DNA from 3 places in the Lysinibacillus capsici genome. Region 1 is predicted to be linked to each of the others. Evidence: a T-box and tRNA genes for the amino acid it is inferred to sense, from the RefSeq annotation. Region 1 holds a T-box; the other regions hold tRNA genes.
What was found. The T-box of region 1 lies ahead of alaS (alanine--tRNA ligase). A T-box ahead of a tRNA ligase gene usually reads a tRNA of that ligase, here a tRNA-Ala.
Positions count from the first base shown of each region.

Region 2: it encodes a tRNA-Ala, which carries the amino acid that the T-box ahead of alaS (alanine--tRNA ligase) is inferred to sense. The anticodon was not compared.
Region 3: it encodes a tRNA-Ala, which carries the amino acid that the T-box ahead of alaS (alanine--tRNA ligase) is inferred to sense. The anticodon was not compared.

Region 1 covers NZ_CP084108.1:3,262,024-3,267,144, forward strand. Annotated here, with positions in the region: gene LCP48_RS16085 (DUF1292 domain-containing protein) at 2-310, opposite strand; gene ruvX (Holliday junction resolvase RuvX) at 329-745, opposite strand; gene LCP48_RS16095 (IreB family regulatory phosphoprotein) at 748-1,014, opposite strand; gene alaS (alanine--tRNA ligase) at 1,103-3,763, opposite strand; T-box leader at 3,851-4,066, opposite strand; gene corA (magnesium/cobalt transporter CorA) at 4,135-5,100, opposite strand.
Region 2 covers NZ_CP084108.1:3,651,317-3,656,437, reverse strand. Annotated here, with positions in the region: rRNA gene LCP48_RS18110 (23S ribosomal RNA) at 1-2,797, shown strand, start outside; rRNA gene rrf (5S ribosomal RNA) at 2,914-3,029, shown strand; tRNA gene LCP48_RS18100 (tRNA-Val) at 3,040-3,115, shown strand; tRNA gene LCP48_RS18095 (tRNA-Thr) at 3,119-3,194, shown strand; tRNA gene LCP48_RS18090 (tRNA-Lys) at 3,202-3,277, shown strand; tRNA gene LCP48_RS18085 (tRNA-Leu) at 3,295-3,379, shown strand; tRNA gene LCP48_RS18080 (tRNA-Gly) at 3,417-3,491, shown strand; tRNA gene LCP48_RS18075 (tRNA-Leu) at 3,497-3,585, shown strand; tRNA gene LCP48_RS18070 (tRNA-Arg) at 3,594-3,670, shown strand; tRNA gene LCP48_RS18065 (tRNA-Pro) at 3,680-3,756, shown strand; tRNA gene LCP48_RS18060 (tRNA-Ala) at 3,773-3,848, shown strand; tRNA gene LCP48_RS18055 (tRNA-Met) at 3,877-3,950, shown strand; tRNA gene LCP48_RS18050 (tRNA-Ile) at 3,958-4,034, shown strand; tRNA gene LCP48_RS18045 (tRNA-Ser) at 4,050-4,142, shown strand; tRNA gene LCP48_RS18040 (tRNA-Met) at 4,196-4,270, shown strand; tRNA gene LCP48_RS18035 (tRNA-Asp) at 4,274-4,349, shown strand; tRNA gene LCP48_RS18030 (tRNA-Phe) at 4,408-4,483, shown strand; tRNA gene LCP48_RS18025 (tRNA-Gly) at 4,489-4,562, shown strand; tRNA gene LCP48_RS18020 (tRNA-Ile) at 4,564-4,640, shown strand; tRNA gene LCP48_RS18015 (tRNA-Asn) at 4,645-4,721, shown strand; tRNA gene LCP48_RS18010 (tRNA-Ser) at 4,732-4,822, shown strand; tRNA gene LCP48_RS18005 (tRNA-Glu) at 4,825-4,896, shown strand; gene LCP48_RS18000 (VOC family protein) at 4,956-5,121, opposite strand, start outside.
Region 3 covers NZ_CP084108.1:3,641,989-3,647,109, reverse strand. Annotated here, with positions in the region: gene LCP48_RS17980 (cysteine desulfurase family protein) at 1-871, shown strand, start outside; rRNA gene rrf (5S ribosomal RNA) at 1,150-1,265, shown strand; tRNA gene LCP48_RS17970 (tRNA-Val) at 1,276-1,351, shown strand; tRNA gene LCP48_RS17965 (tRNA-Thr) at 1,355-1,430, shown strand; tRNA gene LCP48_RS17960 (tRNA-Lys) at 1,438-1,513, shown strand; tRNA gene LCP48_RS17955 (tRNA-Leu) at 1,531-1,615, shown strand; tRNA gene LCP48_RS17950 (tRNA-Gly) at 1,653-1,727, shown strand; tRNA gene LCP48_RS17945 (tRNA-Leu) at 1,733-1,821, shown strand; tRNA gene LCP48_RS17940 (tRNA-Arg) at 1,830-1,906, shown strand; tRNA gene LCP48_RS17935 (tRNA-Pro) at 1,916-1,992, shown strand; tRNA gene LCP48_RS17930 (tRNA-Ala) at 2,009-2,084, shown strand; tRNA gene LCP48_RS17925 (tRNA-Met) at 2,113-2,186, shown strand; tRNA gene LCP48_RS17920 (tRNA-Ile) at 2,194-2,270, shown strand; tRNA gene LCP48_RS17915 (tRNA-Ser) at 2,286-2,378, shown strand; tRNA gene LCP48_RS17910 (tRNA-Met) at 2,432-2,506, shown strand; tRNA gene LCP48_RS17905 (tRNA-Asp) at 2,510-2,585, shown strand; tRNA gene LCP48_RS17900 (tRNA-Phe) at 2,644-2,719, shown strand; tRNA gene LCP48_RS17895 (tRNA-Gly) at 2,725-2,798, shown strand; tRNA gene LCP48_RS17890 (tRNA-Ile) at 2,800-2,876, shown strand; tRNA gene LCP48_RS17885 (tRNA-Asn) at 2,881-2,957, shown strand; tRNA gene LCP48_RS17880 (tRNA-Ser) at 2,968-3,058, shown strand; tRNA gene LCP48_RS17875 (tRNA-Glu) at 3,061-3,132, shown strand; partial or broken gene LCP48_RS17870 (ABC transporter ATP-binding protein) at 3,270-3,933, opposite strand; partial or broken gene LCP48_RS23545 (ABC transporter substrate-binding protein) at 3,934-4,572, shown strand; gene LCP48_RS17855 (diaminopropionate ammonia-lyase) at 4,624-5,121, shown strand, end outside.

The DNA of each region.
Region 1 (5,121 bases):
ATTAGTCTTCGTTTTCATCCTCTAAAGCGTTTAAAACGTCCTCTACCATATCCCACTCTGCTTCAGTTTCGATTGGTGTTAATTCACCATCTTCACCATTTTCAGATGGTACAAATGAAGATACAAAGATTTCAACTGAGCCATCTTCATCTTCCTCTGCGCCTACCATTGAGTAAAACACATATGATTTGCCAAACTCTGGAGATTCATGAACGTGAATCACTTCACAAAGCTGCTCGTTTCCGTTTTCGTCAATCACTGTAATGTGTTGAACATGTAGTTCTTCTTCATGGTTATGCTCGTGTGCCATGCATAGTCACCTCATCAATTAATTTTTGCTATCTAAGTAGCCTTGTAAAATCATCACAGCTGCCATTTTATCAATGACCTGCTTGCGCTTTTTGCGACTCACGTCCGCTTCGATCAGCATACGTTCAGCAGCCATCGTCGTTAAACGTTCATCCCATAATTTGACCGGTAGTGAGAAATGCTCTTCTAAAAGCTTTTTATAGTTCTCAGAAGCCTCTCCACGCGGTCCAACCGTATTATTCATGTTTTTTGGAAAACCTACAACAAATTCTGTTATAGTATATTCCTTTACTAGCTCAGCGATACGGTCAATACCGAACTCACCATTAGCCTCATCAATTTTTACGGTTTCAATACCTTGGGCGGTCCAACCAAGTGCATCACTTACAGCAACACCCACAGTTTTTGACCCAACGTCTAATCCCATAATTCTCATTTCTAGTCCTCGTTATTCTTTTTGATATAAAATTTAACAAGCTCCTCTAGAATTTCGTCACGCTCAAGCTTGCGAATTAAATTACGAGCATCCTGATGGCGAGGAATATACGCCGGATCACCAGAAAGTAAGTAACCAACAATCTGATTGATAGGGTTATATCCCTTTTCCTCTAATGAAGAATGAACTTTCAACATTACCTGCTTGACTTCCTGTTCCATTGATTCTTCTGGAAAATTAAATTTCATCGTTTGATCAAATGAACTCATGACCAGCACCTCGCTTTCAGAAATAAGGAGATGTGCAAACAAGCTCATCTCCAATTTCTCTTTATTATAACATGTTTTGGTGAATTAATTAAATGGATTTAACATAATCATACACAGAAAGTAGTGCTTCATCAAGTTTTGATGCATCTTTTGCACCTGCCATCGCCATATCTGGACGACCGCCACCTTTACCACCACATGCTTCCGCAACCATTTTCACAATATTCCCTGCATGGTAATTGCCACCAACTAATTCTTTTGAAACACCAGCACATAGCATAACCTTATCGCCATCCACTGCTCCAAGAACGATAACAGCCTTTGGCATTTTCGCTTTCAAATCATCCATCATCTGACGCAGTTGGTTATTGTCTTTTGCTTCTACCTTTGTAGAAAGAACTGTGACATCTCCAATTGTTTGTGCTGCATCAACAATTGCCCCAGCCTGAGCATTGGCAATTTTTTGAGATAATGCTTCGTTTTCACGTTGTAATTCTTTGTAGTCTGCTTGTAAAGCCTGTACTTTTGTGACAATATCTTTAGCATTTGCTTTTAATAATGCTGCTGCATCATTTAATAATGCTTCTTCTTCTTTTACTGCTTCATAAGCAACTTTTCCTGTAACAGCTTCTATACGACGAGTACCTGCACCGATACCACCTTCTGAAACAATTTTAAAGAAGCCAATTTCAGAAGAGCGTTTAACATGGATACCACCACATAGCTCAATCGAATAATCTCCGATGGATACTACACGTACAACATCTCCATATTTTTCACCGAATAATGCCATAGCACCCATTGCTTTTGCTTCATCAATGCCTTTTTCTTCAATAACGACCTCTATATCATCCCACACTTTTTCATTTACAATACGTTCAATTTGTTGTAATTCTTCTTTTGTAACTTGACCAAAGTGAGAGAAATCAAAACGTAAACGGTCAGGTCCTACATATGATCCAGCTTGGTTTACATGATCACCTAGCACATCTTTTAATGCACGTTGCATAATATGTGTTGCCGTATGGTTTTTAATGATTAAATTGCGGTCATCACGATTGACCACTGCTTGCACTGCATCTTCCACATGCATTTCACCAGTTTCAACTACTACTGTATGAAGCGGTTGACCATTCGGTGCTTTTTGAACATCTTTTACGACAGCCGTAAAGCTATCATTTGAAATAGTACCACTATCGGCAATTTGGCCTCCCATTTCAGCGTAGAATGGTGTCTTTGCTAAAATAACCAATGCTTCCTGACCTTCCGAAGCGACTTTCGCAACTTGACCATTGACGATCATTGCAGCGATTTCAGTATTAACAGTTAACGTATCATAGCCAACAAATTCACTTGCAACCGTTAAGTTTGCTAATACCTCATTCTGTACTTGCATCGAATCAACATCTTGTCGTGCAGCACGCGCGCGTTCACGTTGCTCTTCCATCGCTTCCTCAAAACCTTCATGATCTACTTTCATGCCTACTTCCTCTGCATATTCTTCCGTTAGCTCGATTGGGAAACCATAAGTATCATATAAGCGGAAAGCATCTGCTCCTGGGATGTAATCATGACCGGCTGCTTTTTGAGATTCCACTACTTCATTAAAGATAGCTAAACCACCATCTAATGTTTCATGGAAACGAATCTCTTCATTTTTAATGACACGTTGAATAAATTCGCATTTCTCTGTCACTTCTGGATAGAAGTCTTCCATAATTTTACCCACAGTTGGTACAAGTTCAAACATAAATGGTTTTTCAATGCCAATTTGTTTAGCATAGCGAACCGCACGACGTAGTAAACGACGTAATACATAGCCACGGCCTTCGTTTGACGGCAGGGCACCATCACCTATAGCAAATGCTACTGTACGGATGTGGTCTGCAATCACTTTAAATGGTGTATTAATATCTTCTTCTGAGCCAAAGATTTCATTTAAGTCTACTTCGCCAGGTCGTTTATATTTACGGTTGGCAAATTCCTCGATTTTTTCAATGATTGGCATAAATAAATCAGTATCAAAGTTTGTTGGTACATTTTGCACGACGGACACAATACGTTCTAAGCCCATACCTGTATCAATATTTTGCTTTGGTAGTGGCGTGTAAGTGCCATCAGGATTATGGTTAAATTGAGAGAACACAAGGTTCCAAATTTCAAGGTAACGCTCATTTTCTCCTCCTGGATACATTTCAGGATCATTTTCATCTGAGCCGTATTCTACGCCGCGATCATAAAAAATCTCTGAGTTCGGACCAGATGGACCTTCTCCGATATCCCAGAAGTTCCCTTCTAAACGAATTAAACGTTCTTCTGGAATACCGATTTCCTGATGCCAAACATCATAAGCTTCCTGGTCTTCAGGGTGAATCGTGATAGATAATAATGCTGGATCAAAGCCCATCCATTTTTTATCTGTTAAAAACTCCCAAGCGTAATGAATTGCTTCTTTTTTAAAGTAGTCACCAATAGAGAAGTTTCCTAACATTTCAAAGAATGTATGGTGTCGAGCTGTTTTCCCAACGTTCTCAATATCGTTGGTACGAATCGATTTTTGTGCATTTGTAATACGTGGATTATCAGGGATAATACGGCCATCAAAATATGGTTTCAAAGTTGCAACACCTGAGTTGATCCAAAGAAGTGATGGATCATTTATTGGCACAAGTGGTGCTGAGGGCTCATGATGATGCCCCTTTTCTTTAAAAAATTCCAAATACATACGGCGAATATCTACTGCTTTCATTGGATAAATTCCTCCTATTTTATATTGTAAAATCACGATACGAGTCCTGCGATCTACCGAAGAAAATAAAAAAAGCCCTCATCCCCAAAAAGGGACGAGGACTTGTCATTAGTCTCGCGGTACCACCCTAGTTGTAAGTAAAAATCTTACTTACCTCTTTAGCACTTGTAACGTCAGTGAACGGCAGGGATTAGCTGCACTCTGGAGTAGCTTTCGGCATTTGCTGTTGTGAGGATTTTTTCAGCCTAGAAATCCCTTTCTTGTGCACACACAAATACGTACTTTTTCCATCATCGTTTTTACTTTTTCTATCGAAAATTATAAAAAAAATCTATTGCGCTGTCAATTAGTACTAGTATGACTAACACTAACTAAGCAATCATTTTTTTGAAATATATCCACATACCCCATGTAAAAATAACTAAGAAGGCGCTAATTGCAATCGTTGTATAAGGGGTATCTTGATAAGGTAAAGGTACATTCATTCCAAAAAAACTAGTAATTACTGATAGTGGTAACATAATTGTCGAAATGACCGTTAATAAATTCAGCTTTTCAATGGATTTCCCACTGATAATTGAAAAATACGTATCAAGCGTGCTGTTCACTAAATCGCGATATGTCTCTGTGGAGTCGACAATACGTTCTAGATGGTCATTCAAATCTTTATAGAATGGAATATTTTCTTCTTGAATGTCAAATTTCCACTGACCATTGATTGTAGAAAAAATTCTTCTTTGTGGCATAATGGCCTGACGAATTAAAATAATTGTCCGCTTCAATGCAAGAAATTCCTCTGTCACCACTTTTGGTTGATAATCATAAATTTCTTCTTCTAGTTCATCTATACGTGCGCGAATTCGTTCTAATACTGGGAAGTATTCGTCTGTAATACCGTCAATAATAGTATGCAATAAAAAATCAGTACCCTTTTCTAAATATCTTGGGCTATTGACACAAACATTCTCCATTTTCCCTAGCCATTGCAACTTTTGTTTATGCACAGTCACAATATAGTTTGGTCCCATAAAAATATTTAACTCAACTGTTGTAATTTCATTGTTACTTTTCTCATTATAGATTGGTGCATGGAGCACAAAAAATTTATAATCACCATAACTATCCATTTTTGGACGTGAGCCTTCATGTAAGCAATCTTCAACTGCTAGTGGATGAAAGCCAAATACATCTGCTATATTATTCAATTCATTATAACTATAGGCATATAAATCTACCCATAATAAATCTTCGTTATGAATAGGGAGTTGTAAATCAATCATATTGAAATCATGTTGGACTGTCTTGCTGCTGCTATTATAATAGTGGATTTTAATCATTGCATTTCACCTCATGTTTGT
Region 2 (5,121 bases), 390 kb from region 1:
TACGTTTAATCGCGTAGTATCTTGACGTGAATACATAGCGTCTTGAAGGCAGACCCAGGGAACTGAAACATCTAAGTACCTGGAGGAAGAGAAAGAAAAATCGATTCCCTGAGTAGCGGCGAGCGAAACGGGAAGAGCCCAAACCAAGAGGCTTGCCTCTTGGGGTTGTAGGACACTCAATACGGAGTTACAAAAGAGCGAGTTAGATGAAGCGACTTGGAAAGGTCCGCCAGAGCAGGTAAAAGCCCTGTAGTCGAAAGTTCGTTCTCTCCTGAGTGGATCCTGAGTACGGCGGAACACGTGAAATTCCGTCGGAATCCGGGAGGACCATCTCCCAAGGCTAAATACTACCTAGTGACCGATAGTGAACCAGTACCGTGAGGGAAAGGTGAAAAGCACCCCGGAAGGGGAGTGAAAGAGATCCTGAAACCGTGTGCCTACAAGTAGTTAGAGCCCGTTAATGGGTGATAGCGTGCCTTTTGTAGAATGAACCGGCGAGTTACGATTACGTGCGAGGTTAAGCTTTAGAAGGCGGAGCCGCAGCGAAAGCGAGTCTGAATAGGGCGAAGTAGTACGTGGTCGTAGACCCGAAACCAGGTGATCTACCCATGTCCAGGGTGAAGGTGAGGTAACACTTACTGGAGGCCCGAACCCACGCACGTTGAAAAGTGCGGGGATGAGGTGTGGGTAGCGGAGAAATTCCAATCGAACTTGGAGATAGCTGGTTCTCTCCGAAATAGCTTTAGGGCTAGCCTCGTGATGAGAATACTGGAGGTAGAGCACTGTTTGGACTAGGGGGCCATCCCGGTTTACCGAATTCAGACAAACTCCGAATGCCAGATATTTATACACGGGAGTCAGACTGCGAGTGATAAGATCCGTAGTCAAAAGGGAAACAGCCCAGACCACCAGCTAAGGTCCCAAAGTAATCGTTAAGTGGAAAAGGATGTGGCGTTGCACAGACAACCAGGATGTTGGCTTAGAAGCAGCCATCATTTAAAGAGTGCGTAATAGCTCACTGGTCGAGTGACGCTGCGCCGAAAATGTATCGGGGCTAAACGATTCACCGAAGCTGTGGATTGACATCTACGATGTCAGTGGTAGGAGAGCGTTCTAAGTGCGTTGAAGTCAGACCGGAAGGACTGGTGGAGCGCTTAGAAGTGAGAATGCCGGTATGAGTAGCGAAAGACGGGTGAGAATCCCGTCCACCGTATGACTAAGGTTTCCTGAGGAAGGCTCGTCCGCTCAGGGTTAGTCGGGACCTAAGCCGAGGCCGATAGGCGTAGGCGATGGACAACAGGTTGATATTCCTGTACCACCTCCTCACCGTTTGAGAAATGGGGGGACGCAGTAGGATAGGGTAAGCGCGCCGTTGGTTGTGCGCGTCCAAGCAGTAAGGCGTGTGTGTAGGCAAATCCGCACACTGTAACGTTGAGCTGTGATGGCGAGTCCGTATGGACGAAGTTCCTGATTTCACACTGCCAAGAAAAGCCTCTATCGAGGTGAGAGGTGCCCGTACCGCAAACCGACACAGGTAGTCGAGGAGAGAATCCTAAGGTGTGCGAGAGAACTCTCGTTAAGGAACTCGGCAAAATGACCCCGTAACTTCGGGAGAAGGGGTGCTCTTGAGCGTGCAAGCGCATGAGAGCCGCAGTGAATAGGCCCAGGCGACTGTTTAGCAAAAACACAGGTCTCTGCAAAACCGTAAGGTGACGTATAGGGGCTGACGCCTGCCCGGTGCTGGAAGGTTAAGAGGAGTGGTTAGCGCAAGCGAAGCTGCGAATTGAAGCCCCAGTAAACGGCGGCCGTAACTATAACGGTCCTAAGGTAGCGAAATTCCTTGTCGGGTAAGTTCCGACCCGCACGAAAGGCGTAACGATCTGGGCACTGTCTCAACGAGAGACTCGGTGAAATTATAGTACCTGTGAAGATGCAGGTTACCCGCGACAGGACGGAAAGACCCCGTGGAGCTTTACTGTAGCCTGATATTGAATTTTGGTACAACTTGTACAGGATAGGTAGGAGCCAGAGATCTCGGAGCGCCAGCTTCGAAGGAGGCGTCGGTGGGATACTACCCTGGTTGTATTGAAATTCTAACCCATGCCCCTTAGCGGGGCAGGAGACAGTGTCAGGCGGACAGTTTGACTGGGGCGGTCGCCTCCTAAAAGGTAACGGAGGCGCCCAAAGGTTCCCTCAGAATGGTTGGAAATCATTCGTAGAGTGTAAAGGCACAAGGGAGCTTGACTGCGAGACCTACAAGTCGAGCAGGGTCGAAAGACGGGCTTAGTGATCCGGTGGTTCCGCATGGAAGGGCCATCGCTCAACGGATAAAAGCTACCCCGGGGATAACAGGCTTATCTCCCCCAAGAGTCCACATCGACGGGGAGGTTTGGCACCTCGATGTCGGCTCATCGCATCCTGGGGCTGTAGTCGGTCCCAAGGGTTGGGCTGTTCGCCCATTAAAGCGGTACGCGAGCTGGGTTCAGAACGTCGTGAGACAGTTCGGTCCCTATCCGTCGTGGGCGTAGGAAATTTGAGAGGAGCTGTCCTTAGTACGAGAGGACCGGGATGGACACACCGCTGGTGTACCAGTTGTCTTGCCAAAGGCATCGCTGGGTAGCTATGTGTGGACGGGATAAGTGCTGAAAGCATCTAAGCATGAAGCCCCCCTCAAGATGAGATTTCCCATTACGCAAGTAAGTAAGATCCCTCAAAGACGATGAGGTAGATAGGTTCGAGGTGGAAGTGTGGTGACACATGGAGCTGACGAATACTAATCGATCGAGGACTTAACCAAAAAAGTTTGAAACATTCAATGTGCCGTTTATCCAGTTTTGAAAGAACAAATCTTTCAATAAAAAAAGAGAGCTTCAAGACGCAGTAATACGCCGTGTATTGGAGGTCGAATAAAAGTCTAGTGATGATGGCAAAGAGGTCACACCCGTTCCCATACCGAACACGGAAGTTAAGCTCTTTAGCGCCGATGGTAGTTGGGGGCTTCCCCCTGTGAGAGTAGGACGTCGCTAGGCATAATACCCAGGAGGATTAGCTCAGCTGGGAGAGCATCTGCCTTACAAGCAGAGGGTCGGCGGTTCGAGCCCGTCATCCTCCACCATATGCCGGTTTAGCTCAGCAGGTAGAGCAACTGACTTGTAATCAGTAGGTCGTGGGTTCGATTCCTATAGCCGGCACCATTTTTTCGAGCCATTAGCTCAGTTGGTAGAGCATCTGACTTTTAATCAGAGGGTCGAAGGTTCGAGTCCTTCATGGCTCACCATTTTCAAATAATAATAAGCGGGTGTGGCGGAATTGGCAGACGCACTAGACTTAGGATCTAGCGCCGCAAGGCGTGGGGGTTCGACTCCCTTCACCCGCACCATTATTTTCATTGCCAGATAAAAAAAGCTTATGCACATGCGGAAGTAGTTCAGTGGTAGAACACCACCTTGCCAAGGTGGGGGTCGCGAGTTCGAACCTCGTCTTCCGCTCCAAATGTGCCGGGGTGGCGGAACTGGCAGACGCACAGGACTTAAAATCCTGCGGTAGGTGACTACCGTACCGGTTCGATTCCGGTCCTCGGCACCATTTTAAATGCGCCCGTAGCTCAATTGGATAGAGCGTCTGACTACGGATCAGAAGGTTATGGGTTCGACTCCTGTCGGGCGCGCCAAAAGAACAACGGGAAGTAGCTCAGCTTGGTAGAGCACTTGGTTTGGGACCAAGGGGTCGCAGGTTCGAATCCTGTCTTCCCGACCATTTCCAAAAAAATTATGGGGCCTTAGCTCAGCTGGGAGAGCGCCTGCCTTGCACGCAGGAGGTCAGCGGTTCGATCCCGCTAGGCTCCACCATAAGTAAATTAACCAGTATAAAGATCCTGGCGGCGTAGCTCAGCTGGCTAGAGCGTACGGTTCATACCCGTAAGGTCGGGGGTTCGATCCCCTCTGCCGCCATCTTAAAGGACCTTTAGCTCAGTTGGTTAGAGCAGACGGCTCATAACCGTCCGGTCGCAGGTTCGAGTCCTGCAAGGTCCACCATTTATATATTGTAACGGAGGTATACCCAAGTCTGGCTGAAGGGATCGGTCTTGAAAACCGACAGGCGGGTAACACCGCGCGGGGGTTCGAATCCCTCTACCTCCTCCAGTTTTAAATTTTTATAAATGGTGCTTTAAAAACTCGAAACAGCATAAAATTATCGCGGGGTGGAGCAGTGGTAGCTCGTCGGGCTCATAACCCGAAGGTCGTTGGTTCAAATCCAGCCCCCGCAACCAAAAGGTCCCGTGGTGTAGCGGTTAACATGCCTGCCTGTCACGCAGGAGATCGCCGGTTCGATCCCGGTCGGGACCGCCATTTTTAAAATAAAAGTCATGAGAAGCAAAAGAGTGAGTAAGCTTAGCATGGACGAAATGGGTCAGTAGCTCAGTTGGTAGAGCATTAGATTGAAGCTCTAAGTGTCGGCGGTTCGATTCCGTCCTGACCCACCATTTATGCGGGTGTAGTTTAATGGTAAAACCTCAGCCTTCCAAGCTGATGTCGTGGGTTCGATTCCCATCACCCGCTCCAAGGGCCTATAGCTCAGCTGGTTAGAGCGCACGCCTGATAAGCGTGAGGTCGATGGTTCGAGTCCATTTAGGCCCACCATTATTCCGAAGTAGCTCAGTTGGTAGTAGCACCTGACTGTTAATCAGGTTGTCGCAGGTTCGAGTCCTGCCTTCGGAGCCATTTTTATTTTGGGGAAGTACTCAAGAGGCTGAAGAGGCGCCCCTGCTAAGGGTGTAGGTCGGGTAACCGGCGCGAGGGTTCAAATCCCTCCTTCTCCGCCATGGGCCCGTTGGTCAAGTGGTTAAGACACCGCCCTTTCACGGCGGTAACACGGGTTCGAATCCCGTACGGGTCATACTAAAAACAGTAGATGCATTTGCATCTACTGTTTTTTGATATTCATAGATACAAAATTTACTGTTGATTCAATGCATTTTCATCCATATAAACCACTTCCCAGATATGCCCATCTACATCTTGAAAACCCCAACCATACATAAATCCGTGATCTTGTGGTTCACTATATGGTTTACCACCAGAGGCAAGTGCCTTATTCACTAATTGATCTACTTGTTCTCGG
Region 3 (5,121 bases), 380 kb from region 1:
AGAGGGAAATCTCATAGCCATCTTATCGTTAGCACTAGCCTCAAAAAAAGGAAAACACATTATTTCTTCTCAAGCTGAGCATACGTCAGTGCATGCAGCTTTGAATACACTTGAGAAAAAGGGCTTTACTGTAACAAAATTACCTTTGCAGAAGGATGGTTGTGTTGATCTGGGACAATTGCAACAAGCAATCCGAGAAGAGACTGCTTTGATTACCATTCAACATGTCAATTCTGAAATTGGTTCAATCCAGCCTGTAGAGAAAATCGTAAAGATGGCAAGCAAATCAAATATTTTCTGTCACGTTGATTGTGTACAATCATTTGGTAAACTAGCTATACCAAAGGGGGCCGATGCTATTACCATCTCGGCTCATAAAATAGGTGGGCCAAAGGGCTGTGGTGCTATATATATGAACCCTGTAATCAGAGTACCTGCATTAACACCAGGTGTGACACATGAGAGGGGTCTTAGAGGGGGGACATTAGATACTCCTGCAATCGTGGCCTTTGCCGCGGCAATTGAAAACTATCAATATGAGTTGCAACATTATGAAACGTTAAGAGATTATTTTGAAAATAATTTACCTGAAACATGTCAACTCGTTGAATGTAAACAGCAACTACCTAATATTTGTGGGGTAATGATGGAGAAAGTAGAGGGGCAATATGTTCTTTTAAAGTTAAATGAGGCGGGAATCTGTATCTCTACTGGTAGTGCATGTGATATTCATAGTGAATCGGGAACAAAGGCTATTCTATCTATGGGGTTCTCTTTGGAAGCGGCACGCCAATTTTTTAGAATATCTTTTGGTCCTTCTACTACACTTGAGGATATTGTAAAATTAAAAATAGAGCTTTCAAATATTTAATGAAAAGACGAGTGAAGGATTATATATATTCTTCACTTGTATTGAAATAGATTATAAGCTAATAATATCGGCAAATAAAATAATTGTTTTCTTTTGAACCAACAATTGCTATAATATTTTGCAGGGCAATATTTTCTCTTACTTAACAAAAATATCTTTAAAAAGTAATAATTTCTTTTTTTTTATAAAAAAGTATTGCACAATGTTAGAAAACGTTATACAATAATTCTTGTCTTGAAGGACAGGTAAACAACTTCAAAACAAGATACATAACAAAGTCTAGTGATGATGGCAAAGAGGTCACACCCGTTCCCATACCGAACACGGAAGTTAAGCTCTTTAGCGCCGATGGTAGTTGGGGGCTTCCCCCTGTGAGAGTAGGACGTCGCTAGGCATAATACCCAGGAGGATTAGCTCAGCTGGGAGAGCATCTGCCTTACAAGCAGAGGGTCGGCGGTTCGAGCCCGTCATCCTCCACCATATGCCGGTTTAGCTCAGCAGGTAGAGCAACTGACTTGTAATCAGTAGGTCGTGGGTTCGATTCCTATAGCCGGCACCATTTTTTCGAGCCATTAGCTCAGTTGGTAGAGCATCTGACTTTTAATCAGAGGGTCGAAGGTTCGAGTCCTTCATGGCTCACCATTTTCAAATAATAATAAGCGGGTGTGGCGGAATTGGCAGACGCACTAGACTTAGGATCTAGCGCCGCAAGGCGTGGGGGTTCGACTCCCTTCACCCGCACCATTATTTTCATTGCCAGATAAAAAAAGCTTATGCACATGCGGAAGTAGTTCAGTGGTAGAACACCACCTTGCCAAGGTGGGGGTCGCGAGTTCGAACCTCGTCTTCCGCTCCAAATGTGCCGGGGTGGCGGAACTGGCAGACGCACAGGACTTAAAATCCTGCGGTAGGTGACTACCGTACCGGTTCGATTCCGGTCCTCGGCACCATTTTAAATGCGCCCGTAGCTCAATTGGATAGAGCGTCTGACTACGGATCAGAAGGTTATGGGTTCGACTCCTGTCGGGCGCGCCAAAAGAACAACGGGAAGTAGCTCAGCTTGGTAGAGCACTTGGTTTGGGACCAAGGGGTCGCAGGTTCGAATCCTGTCTTCCCGACCATTTCCAAAAAAATTATGGGGCCTTAGCTCAGCTGGGAGAGCGCCTGCCTTGCACGCAGGAGGTCAGCGGTTCGATCCCGCTAGGCTCCACCATAAGTAAATTAACCAGTATAAAGATCCTGGCGGCGTAGCTCAGCTGGCTAGAGCGTACGGTTCATACCCGTAAGGTCGGGGGTTCGATCCCCTCTGCCGCCATCTTAAAGGACCTTTAGCTCAGTTGGTTAGAGCAGACGGCTCATAACCGTCCGGTCGCAGGTTCGAGTCCTGCAAGGTCCACCATTTATATATTGTAACGGAGGTATACCCAAGTCTGGCTGAAGGGATCGGTCTTGAAAACCGACAGGCGGGTAACACCGCGCGGGGGTTCGAATCCCTCTACCTCCTCCAGTTTTAAATTTTTATAAATGGTGCTTTAAAAACTCGAAACAGCATAAAATTATCGCGGGGTGGAGCAGTGGTAGCTCGTCGGGCTCATAACCCGAAGGTCGTTGGTTCAAATCCAGCCCCCGCAACCAAAAGGTCCCGTGGTGTAGCGGTTAACATGCCTGCCTGTCACGCAGGAGATCGCCGGTTCGATCCCGGTCGGGACCGCCATTTTTAAAATAAAAGTCATGAGAAGCAAAAGAGTGAGTAAGCTTAGCATGGACGAAATGGGTCAGTAGCTCAGTTGGTAGAGCATTAGATTGAAGCTCTAAGTGTCGGCGGTTCGATTCCGTCCTGACCCACCATTTATGCGGGTGTAGTTTAATGGTAAAACCTCAGCCTTCCAAGCTGATGTCGTGGGTTCGATTCCCATCACCCGCTCCAAGGGCCTATAGCTCAGCTGGTTAGAGCGCACGCCTGATAAGCGTGAGGTCGATGGTTCGAGTCCATTTAGGCCCACCATTATTCCGAAGTAGCTCAGTTGGTAGTAGCACCTGACTGTTAATCAGGTTGTCGCAGGTTCGAGTCCTGCCTTCGGAGCCATTTTTATTTTGGGGAAGTACTCAAGAGGCTGAAGAGGCGCCCCTGCTAAGGGTGTAGGTCGGGTAACCGGCGCGAGGGTTCAAATCCCTCCTTCTCCGCCATGGGCCCGTTGGTCAAGTGGTTAAGACACCGCCCTTTCACGGCGGTAACACGGGTTCGAATCCCGTACGGGTCATACTAAGTGCAGTAGATAAATTTACATCTACTGCACTTTTTAATTTACTAGGTACTTAGATTAATAACATAGCTATATTAAATGAAAGCCTACACAGATTGATCATTCTGTGTAGGCTTATTTTTTCAAATTAACGATTAAATTTTTCGTCCTTTTCCATATGGAATGTAAAGAGGTGTACCAAAGATTGGATCTGTCGTCATTTGGCAATCAAGGTCAAACACATGACTAACTAAATCAGTTGCCATAATTCTTCTGGTTTCCCTTGACGATAGACACCACGATCACTCACTGTAATAATATGATCGGCATAGCGACAAGCAAGATTAATATCATGTAGTACTATAATAATAGTTCGCTTTTGCTGTTGGTTCAATTCGTACAGTAAATCTAAAACGTCTATTTGATGAGTTAAATCTAAGCATGGCGTAGGCTCGTCTAAAAGAATGATATCTGTTTCTTGAGCAAGACTCATATCCAAGCACGTTGACGTTGCCCTCCTGATAGCTCATCTACTGGTCTATCTTGTAAATGCTCAGTACCTGTAGCTTTTAAAGCATTTAAAACGATTTCTTCATCCTTTTCAGTCCACGGTTGTCGCCAACTTTGGTAAGGATAGCGACCTTGTTTCACAAGTTGTAGGACAGTTTAGCCTTCTGGTGCAACAGGCGATTGGGGAAGAATGGAGGGGTTTTTAGCCACTTGTTTTGTTGATAATTTAAAAATATCCTCACCATCTAATAAAACGGAGCCTTTTTTAGGTTTTAATAATCGATCAATGGAGCGTAGGAGTGTAGATTTAATTTAATTATTGGCAATAAATTACGACAAGAAAGAGATTTATGCGAAACTTAGCAAAATTGCTCCAACTGTGTTTTCTGATACATTACGTGGTGACTGGAAAGAGAATTTTAAATTATACGTTAAAGCAGTAAATCAAGAAACAAAAGGTGAAGAAGTACTAAAAGCTTTATGAAGATAAGTTACAAGCACTGAAAGAAGAACTTGGAGAACAAATCAACCAAGAAGTTTCATTTGTACGCTTTATGGCCGATAAATCTCGTATCTATTACACAGATTCATTCTCAGGTGTGATATTTGATGCTTTAGGATTTAAACGTGTTGCAGCGCAAGCAGATTTATTTAAAGATAATGCAAAACTAGGAAACTTAGCGATTGAAGTAGGGAAAGAAGCAATCTCTCAAATGGATGGGGATGTTATTTTCTACAACAGGCGATGATTCAGCACTAGCAACTGAACAAGAGTGGACACAAGACCCTCTTTGGAAAAACTTAACAGATGTCCGAAAAGGCAATGCACATAAGGTGGATGATGTCATTTGGAATACGGCTGGAGGCATTTTAGCTGCGAATATTATGCTAGATCAAGGGAAAGAAATCTTTGTTTATTTCCTAATATATACTCTCCTGGTACTTTAAAGTTAGATAGACTATGATGTAGATAGTGAGCATAAATTGAGGGGGATGGCGATGAAGGAAAAATTAAGGTGGGTTTATAATCAGCATTATTTAGAGCAAGATCATATAAAACAAGCAACAGCAATACTTCCATATTTTTCACTAGATCAAGTGAGGAAGGTCGGTCAATTTCAGCGTACATATGAGCAATTTGAGAAGACACCACTCCATCATCTTGAGGCACTATCTTCATATATGGGTGTAGAAAATGTCATGGTTAAAGATGAATCTTATCGATTTGGTTTAAATGCCTTTAAAGTTTTAGGCGGTATTTATGCAATTGCGCAATATGTTGCCAATAAGCTTGGAAGGAATATAGAGGAGCTATCATTTGAACAGCTAAAAACCCCAGAAGTAAGAGGACAAATAGGCAATCTAACATTTATTTCAACGACAGATGGTAATCATGGTCGTGGTGTGGCATGGGCGGCCAGAGAACTAGGTTTTCAAGCAAGAATATATATGCCAGCTGGTAGCGCCGCTGAGCGGTTACTTCATATTAAAAGTGAA